DNA from 3 places in the Pseudolabrys sp. FHR47 genome. Region 3 is predicted to be linked to each of the others. Evidence: predicted binding sites of a transcription regulator. Region 3 holds the regulator's gene; each other region holds the start of a gene.
The links. The regulator LexA, encoded in region 3, represses DNA repair genes until DNA is damaged. The targets are predictions, from matches to a motif close to TGTTCNNNNTGTGTTCNG.

Region 1 (4,417 bases), 1.8 Mb from region 3:
AACCCTTCGCAAAGCCTTGGGATTGCCGCTCCATGCGCTGACGACGCTCGTTGCGGTCAGGGCCCTGCCGCGGTTCGCGGCGCTGTTCATTGTAGCGCACACCGCTCTGGTCGGCCGGCGCGGATACAGCAGCGGCATCCGGCGCGGGCGCTCCCTCAGCCGTGGCGGCCGCCTGCGGCGGACGCTGGCCGCGACGCGGACGATGATGCTGTCGGCGTTCGCCGCCGCCATGTCCGCCCGGCCGCCAGACCTCGATGGTTTCCGGTTCGGCCTTTTGCTCGGCCGCTGGCGCAGCCTGCGGCGCAGCGGCTTCGGTCTCTGTCATGCCGTCGCCGGCGATCGGCGGAGATGCCTCGGCGGCTTCCGCAATATTCGCCACCTCGCCGCCGACGTCCGGCGCGGCAGCCGCGACAGGTTCGGCGCTGACGTCAGGAGCCGTCGGCAACAGTTCGGCATCCGGCAGCAGCGACAGCGACGAGGTCTCTGTCGTCTCAGCGCCAGGTTCGGCCGCAGATTCGGCCGATGTTTCCGAGGCCGTGCTTTCTGTGGCGGCAGCTTCCGTGGTCGGTTCGGCTGGCTTCGCTTCCTCCACCGGCTTGGCTTCCGGCGGTTTCGGCTTGCGATCCATGCGATAGCCGAGCGAGCGCAGGATCGAAGCGAAGTCCTCGCCAGAGGCACCGGTCAGCGAGGTCATGGCGCCGGTGATAACGAAGCCGCGGCCGTCGAAAGCGCCGTCGGGCTTGGGCGTCATGCCCTCGCGCCACGACAACGCCGGGCGGATGAGATCGGCAAGCCGCTCCAGGATATCGACGCGCACCGCACGCTCGCCGCAGATGCGGTAGCCGGAAGTCCGGTACAGCGCCTTCGGCGTTTCCTTGTCGACCGGAATCGAGGTGCGGCCGGACGCGGCGAGGTGCAGTAGCTCGGTGACGCCCTTGGCGTCCGGCGCCTCGTGCTTCAAAGCCCAAAGCTGCGTCGCCAGCGATCGCGGCGCCGGCTTGAGCAGCAGCGGCAGGTAGATGTGATAGGCGCCGAAGCGCACGCCGTATTTGCGCAAGGTGGCGCGCGAGGGCTGATCGAGCCCCTTCACTTCCTCGGCGACCTTCTGCCGTTCGAGCACGCCGAGCGCCTCGACGAGCTGGAACGCGATGCCGCGGGCAACGCCGGTGATATCTTCCGCCGCCGACAGCGAGAACAACGGCGCGAGCAGCTTCTCGATGTGGTTTTTGATCCAGAGGTCGAGGCGATTCTGCACCAGTTCGCGCGCCGGGCCCGTCAAATGCTCGTCGGCAATGATGCGCACGCGCGGACGCAGCGTGTCATCGCCCGCCACGAGCTTGCCGACCAATTCGCCGGTCCAGCGCAAAACGCCGTCATTGGCGAGCACGACCTGATCGCTGGAGGCCTGAGACAGCTTGGTGGCCCGCGCTTCGATCTCGACGGCGAGCACTTTCTGCGCGGCGGCATTGAGCGCCTTGGCTTCCGAGCCGGCGGCCGAAGCGTCAGGTGCGAACATAAAGCCGTCGAGACGGCCGATGACATGGCCCTCGACAGTGACTTCGCCGGTTTTTCCGATTTGTGTTTCGAGCATCGCGTTTTCTCGCAGCCTCCGCATCAAGACGCTGGTGCGGCGGTCCACGAAGCGTTCTGCCAGACGCTCGTGCAAAGCGTCCGACAATTTGTCTTCGATCGCGCGGGTGACACCCTGCCAATGCTCAGGGTCGGCAAGCCAATCCGGCCGATTGGCAACGTAAGTCCAGGTCCTGACATGCGCGATCCGGTTGGAGAGGGTGTCGATGTCGCCGTCGGTCCGATCGGCCAGAGCGAGCTGACGGGCGAACCAATCTGTAGGGATGTTACCCTCTCGCATCAAGAAACCATAGAGGGTCACGGCCAATTCGGCATGGGTCGCCGGCGCGATCTTGCGATAGTCCGGGACCTGACAGACGTCCCAAAGCCGCTCGATCGCCGCCGCGCTGCGCGCCAGCGCCTTCACGTCGTCATCGCGGCCGGCGTGTTCCAGCACCAGAATGTCTTCGCCGGTGGGCGCGCGTGTCAGACCCTGCTCCTGCGGCGGCATCGACAGCGATGCCTGCAGCGCGCCGATCGAGGCGAAATCGAGCGCGGAATTGCGCCATTGCAGCATCCGCACCGGCTCGAAGGTGTGACTTTCCAGCGCATGCACCAATTCCTGGTCGAACGGGTCGCAGCGCCCCGTCGTGCCGAAAGTGCCGTCACGGGTGGCGCGGCCGGCACGGCCGGCAATCTGCCCGAGTTCGGACGGGTTGAGTTTGCGGAACTGGTAACCGTCGAACTTACGGTCGGAGGCAAATGCGACGTGGTCGACGTCGAGATTGAGACCCATTCCAATCGCATCGGTAGCGACGAGATAATCCACATCGCCTGATTGGTACATCGCGACCTGGGCATTGCGGGTGCGTGGCGATAGCGCACCGAGCACAACGGCCGCACCGCCACGCTGGCGGCGGATCAGTTCGGCGATCGCGTAAACTTCCGCCGCGGAAAAGGCGACAATGGCCGATCGCGTCGGCAGCCGCGTGATCTTCTTTTCGCCCGCATAAGTGAGCATCGAAAGTCGCGGCCGCGACACGATATTGGCGCCGGGCAGCAGCCGCTCCACGATGCCGCGCATGGTCGCTGCGCCGAGGATGAGCGTTTCCTCGCGGGCGCGCATGTTGAGGATGCGATCGGTGAAAACGTGGCCGCGCTCGAAATCGGCCCCGAGCTGGATTTCGTCGACCGCGAGAAAAGCGACGTCGAGATCGCGCGGCATCGCCTCGACGGTCGAGACCCAGTATCGCGCCTTCGGCGGCTTGATCTTCTCTTCACCGGTGATGAGCGCGACGGAGGCTTCGCCGGCCTTGGCCACGACCTTGTTGTAGACCTCGCGCGCCAGAAGCCGCAGCGGCAGGCCGATCACGCCGGAGGAATGCGCGAGCATCCGCTCGATGGCGAGATGGGTCTTACCGGTATTGGTGGGACCGAGAACCGCCGTCACACCTGAACCGCGTGCGTGCGGCTGGCATTTGGCCTGCGGAGAGAAGGAAATCGTCATTACTCGTCCAGACGCGTCATCGCCTCAAGGGAGGCGAGGCCGCAAGGTCATCTATCACATCGCATCTTCATGCGAGCCCTAAAAGGCGCCACCGTTAAGCTTTGGAACAGCGCTGGAACGAACACCGTCCGAATCACTGAAAACAGTCGAATGCGGGTTCGTTCACGGCGACATGTCGGTGGCAGTCATGCGGTAGCCACTAGATAGGGTTTGCCGTCGCCGCCGACTAGAGCGAAAAAACAATTCAAATCTTAACGAGACGGCTCGCCTGTCTCGTTTCGCTGCAAGCGCCGGAACCGTCACGCCAAGCGATCTGTCTCATCCTGCAACAGTTAGAAGAGCCCGGTTTTAAAGGCCGGAACGAGTCTGGAACGAAGCAGGGGCGAATCAGTGACTCAGCACCACTTCGGATTCGTTCACGGCGATATGTGGGAACGGATTCATCCTTTGCCACCACATCCTGTGGCGAGGAACAGATTCATTGAGCTTTTTCGGCCGGGATTTATTAACGCGCCGGCGAGTCGGCCCTCGCGCGCCGAGTCAAGCCGGATTCGACATCACGGCGTCGGTTTGGTCTCGCTCGCCGCCGCCTTGGTCGGCTTGTCTTTTTCTTTGGGCTTGATCGAGGCCTTGATCGGCTCCTTGGGCGGCAACGCGGTCACGACAAACTCGTCGGCTTCCAAAGCCGCGCGGCCGACCGGCGTCGGGCCCTCGATCCGGAACGGCACCAGCACACGCGTGCCGCCGATCGGCGCCAGCCAGATCTCGATGTTGCGCTGTTCCTGGAGGTATTTGATCGCCGCACGGGTGGGGATGTAGCCGGCGACCGGGGTGAAGATGACGCTGCACACCACGACCGGCCCGGCATAGCCCTTGTCCGCCTTGACCTGATCCATACGCTTGAAGGCCAGATTGAGGTCGTAGCGCAGGCGCCCGTCGAACACCGGCAATTTACGCTGGCAGGCCTCCGGCGACATGACGTCGCCATTGCCCGTCATCCGCACCAAGGTCGCCGTCATCGGATCGAGCACGCCGCTCTTGCTGGCCTCGGTCACCGGGACACGCTCCGGCTCCGTTTCAGCGGGAGGATCGAGCTTCAGGTCTTTGACGGCGCCGCCATCCACTTTTAGGCTTACTTCATTGCCTTTTTTGTAGGACTGGATGCTGGCCGTGTAACTGGACAGAACCGGCTTACCGGCCTGTAGCGTGCCCTGGGTGATGGTATGGCCATAACCGCCGGTGAAGGCTTTCATCAGGCCGGTCGTCGAGCCCTTGGCCGTGGCCGAATAATCGCCCTCTCCGATCACGATCTGCCAGGTGCCCTCGCCGATGGGCAGGCCG
Region 2 (4,417 bases), 610 kb from region 3:
CGAGGGGGCCGGGAGAGTCGAGGGAGGGCGGGAAACTGTCATGCCCCGCGCAGGCGGGGCATCCAGCGATTGAGCCCCACAGTGCTGGGTCGCCCGCCTTCGCGGGCGACGACAGGCTCACCCCCAGGGACTGCGGCGCTGGCCCCAGGGACTGTTGCCGGACGGCCCCCGGGCCGAACCGGTCCGCGGCACGCTGCCGCCCCCACTCCACGGGCCGTGCCCGACAGGCGCAGCCGCCCCCGGCCGCTGGCCGACGGAGGCCGCGAGCTGATGCAACGCGGCGATGCGGTTCTCGGTCGCCGGGTGGGTGGAAAACAGGTTGTCCATGCGCTGGCCCGACAACGGATTGATGATGAACATGTGCGCGGTCGCGGGCGATTGCTCGGCGCTCTCGTTCGGCACCATGTGGGCGATGTCGGCGATCTTGCCGAGCGCGGAAGCGAGCGCCAGCGGCTCGCCCGAAATCTGCGCGCCGAGATTGTCGGCCGCGTATTCGCGGGTGCGGCTGATCGCCATTTGAACGAGCATGGCGGCGAGCGGCGCCAGGATCACCATCGCCATGGTGCCGATGAGGCCGAGGCCGTTATTGTTGTCGCGGTTGCCGCCCATGCCGGAGAACATCGCAAAATTGCCGAGCATGGAGATGGCGCCGGCAATGGTCGCGGTAATGGTCATGATCAGGGTGTCGCGGTTGGCGATATGCGCGAGTTCATGCGCGACGACGCCGGCGACCTCGTCACGGTTCAGCGAGCGCAAGAGGCCGGTCGTGACCGCGACTGCGGCGTTCTGCGGGTTGCGGCCGGTGGCAAAGGCATTGGGTTGCGGATTGTCCATGATGTAGACGCGCGGCATCGGCAGGTTCGCGCGCTGCGACAGCTCCGCCACCATGCGGTAGAGATCGGGCGCGGAATTGGGGTCTACTTCCTGCGCGCCGTGCATCGACAAGACCATCTTGTCGGAATTCCAGTAGGCGAACAGATTCATGCCGCCCGCCACGACAAGCGCGATCATGGCGCCGCTGGAACCGCCGATGAGAAAGCCCACGCCCATGAACAGCGCGGTGAGACCCGCCAGCAGAAGCGCAGTCCGGAAATAGTTCATCATTCCCTCGTCACGGGGCGCCACGGCCCACACCTCGGCGCCGGACCCCATTGTCGGGGAAAAATGTCGTGATGGCGGGGCTTTAGTGCAAGAGCGCACGCTGACGCGGCGCAATGACAGGATGCCGCAGGCGTTCGGCCGGGCGGTATCCGCCGCGCACGCCGACGCCCCCGTCCTCGGTGGCGGCCGCTTTACGCAGCCGGGTGCCGACGGGGGCGACAAACGTTTACGCACAACCTGAACTTCACGGGCCGCAAAGCCCGTAACTCAGTGCTCTTTTTGACGCGTTTTCTTCACGCGAACCGGTTTCCACTTCGCTCGAAAACGCTTTAGCGGGCCTTCTTTGTTTTCGGCCCACCTGCCCTGGCTTTGGCCGAAGTTTTTGCCTTGGCCTTCTCCGCCGCCTTGCGCTCCTTGCGCGCTTCATTGGCGGCCAGCACCTCGGCCGATTTGGCGCCTGAACCGGCGCCTGTTTTGACACCCGCGTCGGACTTCGCCGTTGCCGTCATCGGCGTGGTCCCGTCCTCGGCGGGCTTGGTCTTCAGTTTTGCACGACCCTTCGTTCGCTTCTCCGGCTTGGCCAACGGTGTCACCTGGTCCTCGGCTTTCGCCGGAGTCGCGGGCTTGTGCTGCGCCAGCACGATGATCTCGCCGGTGGACGGCTCGATCATCTCGATCATGGTCGGCGTTTCTTCGTCCGCGATCACTGCGTCGGAAGGCTCTTCAGTCGGTTGATTGGTCGGCTTGGGCGCTGCAAGCGAAGACAGAGTCTTCGCCTGTGCCGGATTCGCGGCGGCTGCCGCCTCTCCCGCTACGGAGAGACTTTCACCGCCGGTGCCGGCGCCGGAGCGTGGCGCAAAGCCACGATCATCCGGCGTGCCCGGAGCTTTTCAAGCCTCCAGCGCGTCGTCGTCCTTGTCGCCGGCTTCGCCCGCATCGATGACGTCGGCGATGACGCCGGAATTGGCGCGGACGGCGGCTTCGATCTTCGCCGCGACATCCGGATTCTGCTTGAGGAATACCTTGGCGTTCTCGCGGCCCTGGCCGATGCGCTGGCTATCGAACGAGTACCAGGCGCCGGACTTCTCCACGACATTGGCCTTGACGCCGAGGTCGATGAGTTCGCCGGTCTTGGACACGCCCTCGCCATACATGATGTCGAATTCGACCTGCTTGAACGGCGGCGCCAGCTTGTTCTTGACCACCTTGACGCGGGTCTGGTTGCCGATCACCTCGTCGCGGTCCTTGATGGCGCCGATGCGACGGATGTCGAGGCGCACCGAGGCGTAGAACTTGAGCGCATTGCCGCCCGAGGTCGTCTCCGGCGAGCCGTACATGACGCCGATCTTCATGCGGATCTGGTTGATGAAGATCACCATGGTCTTCGACTTGCTGATCGAAGCGGTGAGCTTGCGCAGCGCCTGGCTCATCAGGCGCGCCTGCGAGCCCGGCTGCACGTCGCCCATTTCGCCTTCGAGTTCGGAGCGCGGCACCAAAGCGGCGACCGAATCGACCACCAGCACGTCGACCGCGCCGGAGCGCACCAAAGTATCGGCGATCTCGAGTGCCTGTTCGCCGGCATCCGGCTGCGAGATCAGCAGCTCATCGACATTGACGCCGAGCTTGCGCGCATAGACCGGGTCGAGCGCGTGTTCGACGTCGACGAAGGCGCATATGCCGCCCTTCTTCTGGGCTTCGGCAATGGTGTGCAGCGACAGGGTCGTCTTGCCGGACGATTCCGGCCCGTAAATCTCGACAATGCGGCCGCGCGGCAGGCCACCGACGCCGAGCGCGATGTCCAGCCCGAGCGACCCGGTCGAGACCACCTCGATGTCCATCGACTTGTCGGACTTGCCGAGCTTCATCACCGAGCCCTTGCCAAACTGACGCTCGATCTGGCTGAGCGCGGCAGAGAGGGCTTTCGACTTGTCCATGGACGATCCTTCGACGACACGCAGGGCAGGTTGGCTCATGTGGCGCTCCTATATGGGCTCAGATTCGGACCCCGACAACGCGAGGGACGGGCCCTCCCCGGCGGTCTGATCAATTGTCGAGATACCGTACACTATTTGTTCTCTGTTCGCAATATGTTCTTTTGCGAGATACCGCAAGTATATCCCCTTGGAACATGTACCGAGACTCGGTATGTTCCAACGCAGCCCCTACTAGGCCTAGGATCGGCCGAAGGGAAATGGATCGATGCTCAAAAAGGCCTATGAGGCGTTCAAGAAGGTGGACCCTCTCCTCAGTCTTGGCGGGTATATCTGGATGCTGTTCGGCGCGGTTGGCCTCACCGGGGCGGTCGCGATGGGGTGGCTAACTTCACAACTCACATGGTTTTGGGCGACCTTTCAGTGGGCGGGCGTTCTGTTCATCAGCCTGCTCACTTGGTTGCTTATTGGGATAGGGCTTAACCTGTACCGACACACAGGCGGTACGGAGAAGCGTCCCTTGGACCCATGGCTCATAGTCGCCGCGGTTGCGACCATTGTGGTGATTGCGTCACTCGTCGCCTATGCGGTGCAGCGCAATCCATCTCGGGTAATACAGGAACCAATTGCGGCAGGTACCGCTTCCGCCAAGAAGCAAGGCGACGGCCCAATTATGTTATCGGAGTTCGAATGGGGCTTCGAGCGCCATCCTGGCTATCCATACATCGGAATGATGGGGGGCGCGTCGCACAACCCTGCGGTAGTCTTTCAATTTCGGGCCCAGGGCCACAACAGAACAAAAGACCCGATTAGCAACGCGAAAGCGTACATACGCTCGGACAGAAGCGGGGCCATCTATCCCGGCTTCTTCAACATCAAGGGCAACCTTTTTAGTGGCGATGAGATCAATCCGATACCGGTCGATGCAATCATTGATATTCACGCCTATTTCGATCCCGATAAAAAGCCAATCTCAATCGAAACACTGCTGAACGAGATTGCACCTATCACTTTCTTTTTTGACTATGACGGCAAACAGTACCGTAGATCATTTTCGCATCAAGAAATTGAAGTTTTAGTTCGTCGGTCTGAGCAAGAGATGAAGCCTCAAGTCACGCCGCCTCAAATGTCTCCGAAAAAAGAGAGCGGCGGTGTTTCAAAAAACGATCAGAGAAGCACTCAACCGAAGGGCCAGACGAATTCAGAGGGGCCAAAACCTCATGTGCAGCAGGTTAAACCCGAGACGCCTTCAAAGCCGCACCCGCCGATCGCGATAGAGCCTCAACTTCGTGAGATGTACAACATTATGGTCAAAAACCCGGTCAACTTATCGACGGTGTCGCACAAACTCAGGATGTGGCGGGAAGAATATAACCAAAGGTTCA
Region 3 (4,417 bases):
CGACCGCATCGTCGTGCGGGTTCACAAATTTGAGGCACCGCGCATCACGGAAATACCGGAGCGGGTACGCGTCTCGGTAAGAAAGAGCACGGCGCCGGCGGTGGGTACGTTCGTGGCGTTCAAGACATATCTGGCGCCGCCCCTCGAGCCCCTGCGACCCGGCGGCTACGACTTCGCGCGCGATCTCTATTTTCAAAAGATCGGCGCCTCCGGCTATGTGCTTGGCCGTGTTCGCCAAGAAGCTGCGCCCGTGAAGCCTGGTTTGTGGCTGTCCTATGCAACTTTCTTCGACGGCCTGCGTGACAGCATGGACAACCGAATTCGTGCGATTCTGCCGGGCGATCGCGGCTCGATCGCCTCGGCGCTGATCACCGGCACGCGCGATGCGATATCGCCCGCTGTCAACGACGCCATGTACGTCTCAAGCCTGGCGCATGTGTTGTCGATCTCCGGCTATCACATGGCGGTGGTCGCCGGCATGGTGTTCTTTGTCATCCGCGCCGTGCTGGCGCTGGTTTCGTCGCTGGCGCTGACGCGACCTATCAAGAAATGGGCGGCGCTTGGCGCGCTCGGGGCGGCAACGTTCTATCTGATGTTGTCCGGTGCCGAAGTGGCCACCCAGCGCTCCTACATCATGGTCGCCATCGTGCTCGTTGGCATTATGGCCGATCGTCCGGCGATCACATTCCGCACCCTGACGGTGGCGGCGCTGATTGTCATGGCGCTGACGCCGCAAGCTCTGGTGCATCCGAGCTTCCAGATGTCGTTTGCCGCAACGCTCGCCTTGGTCGCGCTCTATCAGACCTCGCTGCGCTGGCAGGCGGGCGCCGACAGCCCGCTCGCGGCACGCATTGCGCTGTGGGGCGGGCGAGAAATCGCCGCACTGATCCTTGCCTCGCTGGTGGCCGGTTTAGCGACCACGCCGTTCGCTGCCTTCCACTTTCACCGCATCGCGCCTTACGGCGTCATCGCCAACCTTCTGGCCATGCCGGTCGTGTCGGTGGTGGTGATGCCCATGGGCATTGCCGGCGCGCTGACCATGCCGTTCGGCTTCGATGCCGTGTTCTGGAAGCTCATGGGCCTCGGCCTCGACTGGATGATCGCGGTCGCGCTCTGGGTGACGCAATTGCCCGGCGCGGTGGGGCCGATGCCGGCCTTCGGCGTCGGGCCGCTGCTTCTGGTGACGCTGGGCTTGCTGCTGCTCTGTCTGCTGCGCTCGCCACTGCGCTGGAGCGGTGCGGCCTGTGTCGTCGTCTCCGCGGTCTGGGCGCTGGCGACGCCGCAGCCGGATGTCTTGATTGCCGGCGACGGCCAGACCGCGGCCGTGCGTGGCGCGTCCGGACATCTGGTTTTCCTGCAGCGTGGCCGCGACAGCTTCGCGGTCAAGGAATGGCTCTCGGCCGATGGCGACATGCGCGGCACCGATGGTACGAAACCGGATGATGGCGTTCGCTGCGACGCCATTGGCTGCACGGCGACATTGCGCGATGGGCGCACCGTGGCCTTCGCGTCGTCTGTCGAGGCTTTTGCCGAAGACTGTGCGCGCGCCACTGTGGTCCTGTCTTCGCGGACGGCGCCCCGCGCTTGCGAGGCCATGCTCATCGACCGGCCGGCCTGGCAGCGCCATGGCGCTGCGGCGCTCTACGTCAAAGGCGACAGTTTCGATATGGAAGTGGCGCGGCCAGTAACGCAGGACCGGCCATGGGCGAGAGCGCGCAAGGTCCCGGCGGCCGATGCCTCAACGCAAAACATCCGACGCAATGCGCCGGATGCCACGCCGCGAACGGAAGATCTGGAAGCGGGGGATTGAGGCTGTCATTCCGGGGCGCGGCCTTTTGGCCGCGAACCCGGAATCCATAATCCCGGTCAGTGTGTATGGATTCCGGGCTCGCGCTTTCAGCGCGCCCCGGAATGACCGAGCTAATACCTTCTGAACATCGCCACCAACTTGCCCTGGATGCGCACACGATTGGGCGGCAGGATACGCACCTCATAGGAGGCGTTGGCGGGCTCCAAGGCGATCGAGGCGCCGCGGCGGCGGAAACGCTTCAGGGTGGCTTCCTCGTCGTCAATCAGCGCCACCACGATGTCACCAGTATCGGCGGCCTCGGAGCGGCGGATGAGGGCAATGTCGCCGTCGAGAATGCCGGCGTCGATCATCGAGTCGCCGCGCACTTCCAGCGCGAAATGTTCGCCGGTCGAGAGCAACTCCGGCGGCATGTTGATGACATGGCTGCGCTGCTGGATCGCCTCGATCGGCGTACCGGCGGCGATGCGGCCCATGACCGGTACCGAGATCGGCCGCGCCGCGTCGTCTTCCGTGACCACGGGGCGCGCCTTGCCGAGATTGCCCTCGATGACGCTCGGGTTGAACCCACGCACGCGGCCGTTGCCGCCGCCGAGACCGTGCTGGACCGAGTCCGGCAGCTTGATCACCTCGATGGCGCGGGCGCGGTTGGCGAGGCGCCGGATGAAGCCGCGCTCTTCCAGCGCGGTGATCAGGCGGTGGATGCCGGACTTGGAGCGCAAATCCAGCGCATCCTTCATTTCGTCGAAGGAGGGCGGCACGCCGGTTTCGGTCAGCCGCTCGTGGATGAACCGCAGGAGTTCGAATTGTTTGCGCGTCAGCATCGTGGGTCTCCCGGTCGCGGCCGATCCCGCAAAGCCTGATTGGCGCGGAATCATCCGAAACAAAGCATGAACGGACACTATCTGTTCGATATGTGTTCCGCAACCACTTAATTTGGCGTGAACAAGTCGAGAGGCCGCTAAAACCCGAACTTAAGGATGCGGCAGCGGCTGCCGGCCTTAGCCGCAGGGGCTTGCGGCTCCCGAATCAACAGGCAACCGGCCTGCGAGAGTGGTGCCATCAGGGAACTATCCTGATTCTGGACCGGCGTCGCGATCGGACCATCGGGGCCGGACTCCAGCGTGGCGCGCAGATAGTCGGCGCGGTCGTCATTGGCTGGAAGATCGCGGCCAAGGATGGCGGATTCCGGCGGCGTCTCGATGTCGCTGCGGCCGGAAAGCTTGCGCAGCAGCGGCAGCAGAAACAGGAAGGCGCAGACGTAGGACGACACCGGATTGCCCGGCACACCGAGCACATGCATGGCGCCGAGCCGGCCGTGCATCATCGGCCGGCCGGGGCGCAGCGCGACCCGCCAGAATGACAGATCGAGGCCTTCGGCCTTCAGCGCCTTCTGCACCAAGTCATGGTCGCCGACCGAAGCGCCGCCACTGGTGAGCAGCACATCGACCTTGGCTTCGCGCGCCTTTCGAATGCGGCCGCCGATGTCATCGAGCGTATCGCGGGCGACGCCGAGATCGATCACCTCGGCGCCGGCGGCGCGTGCCAGCGCTGTGAGTGCGAAGCCGTTGGAATAGACGATCTGGCCGGGGCCGAGCTCACTGCCGGGCATGACCAGTTCATCGCCAGTGCCGAGCACCGCGACGACGGGCCGGCGATGAACGCGCAGCCGCGGGTGGTTCATGGCGGCCGCGAGCATCAGGTCGCGATCGGTCAGCGCCCGGCCTTTCTCAAGCAGGACCTCGCTTTGTTTGAAATCGATGCCGGCGTAGCGGACATTGCGGCCTTTGATGGCGGTCTTCTCGACCGTGACCTTGTCGCCGTCGCGGCGGGTAAGCTCCTGGATGACGACGGTGTCGGCGCCATCGGGGAGTACGCCGCCAGTGAAGATGCGCGCAGCTTGGCCCGTCTCGACGAGGCCGGCGAAAGGATGGCCGGCGGCGACTTCACCGATCACCGTCAGCGTCGCCGGCGGTGTGGCGATGTCCTCGGCGCGCACCGCGTAGCCGTCCATCGCCGACACGTCGGCCGGAGGCTGGGTGCGCAGCGCGGTGACATCCTCTGCCAGCACGCGGCCCTGGGCGTCGCTCAGGGCGACCTCTTCGATGCCCAGCGGCTGGGTATCGGCCAACACCCGCGCCAAGGCCTCGGAGACCGGCATGAGGGGCATTGTTACGCTTCCGCCTTGTAGGGGCCTGACTTGCCGCCGGTCTTTTCCAAGAGGCGGATGCCCTCGATGCGCATCGATTTTTCGATGGCTTTGGCCATGTCGTAGATGGTCAGGCAAGCGATCGACACCGCCGTCAGCGCCTCCATCTCGACGCCGGTCTTGCCGGTGACCTTGACGGTCGCCTGCACCAGGAAACCTGGGAAGCTGTGCTCGGGGAAGATATCGACCGTCACTTTGGTGATCGGCAGCGGGTGACAGAGCGGGATCAGGCCATGGGTATGTTTGGCCGCCATAATGCCGGCGAGACGGGCGGCGCCGAGGACATCGCCCTTCATCGCATTGCCGGCGATGACGGTGTCGAGCGTCTCCTTGCGCATGATGACGCGGCCCTCGGCCACAGCAACGCGCTCAGTCGGCGCCTTGGCCGAGACGTCGACCAT

Region 1: the regulator LexA is predicted to act here: its motif matches at 3,179-3,196, upstream of E8Q40_RS02525 (helicase-related protein).
Region 2: the regulator LexA is predicted to act here: its motif matches at 3,179-3,196, upstream of recA (recombinase RecA).

What each region holds. Positions count from the first base shown of each region.
Region 1 is NZ_CP039740.1:516,053-520,469, reverse strand. It holds gene E8Q40_RS02525 (helicase-related protein) at 1-3,076, opposite strand, end outside; gene E8Q40_RS02520 (DUF3108 domain-containing protein) at 3,634-4,417, opposite strand, start outside.
Region 2 is NZ_CP039740.1:1,748,926-1,753,342, reverse strand. It holds gene htpX (zinc metalloprotease HtpX) at 118-1,101, opposite strand; gene E8Q40_RS08605 (hypothetical protein) at 1,431-1,808, opposite strand; gene recA (recombinase RecA) at 1,992-3,074, opposite strand; gene E8Q40_RS08595 (hypothetical protein) at 3,301-4,417, shown strand, end outside.
Region 3 is NZ_CP039740.1:2,356,653-2,361,069, forward strand. It holds gene E8Q40_RS11640 (ComEC/Rec2 family competence protein) at 1-1,810, shown strand, start outside; gene lexA (transcriptional repressor LexA) at 1,921-2,631, opposite strand; gene glp (gephyrin-like molybdotransferase Glp) at 2,769-3,977, opposite strand; gene moaC (cyclic pyranopterin monophosphate synthase MoaC) at 3,980-4,417, opposite strand, start outside.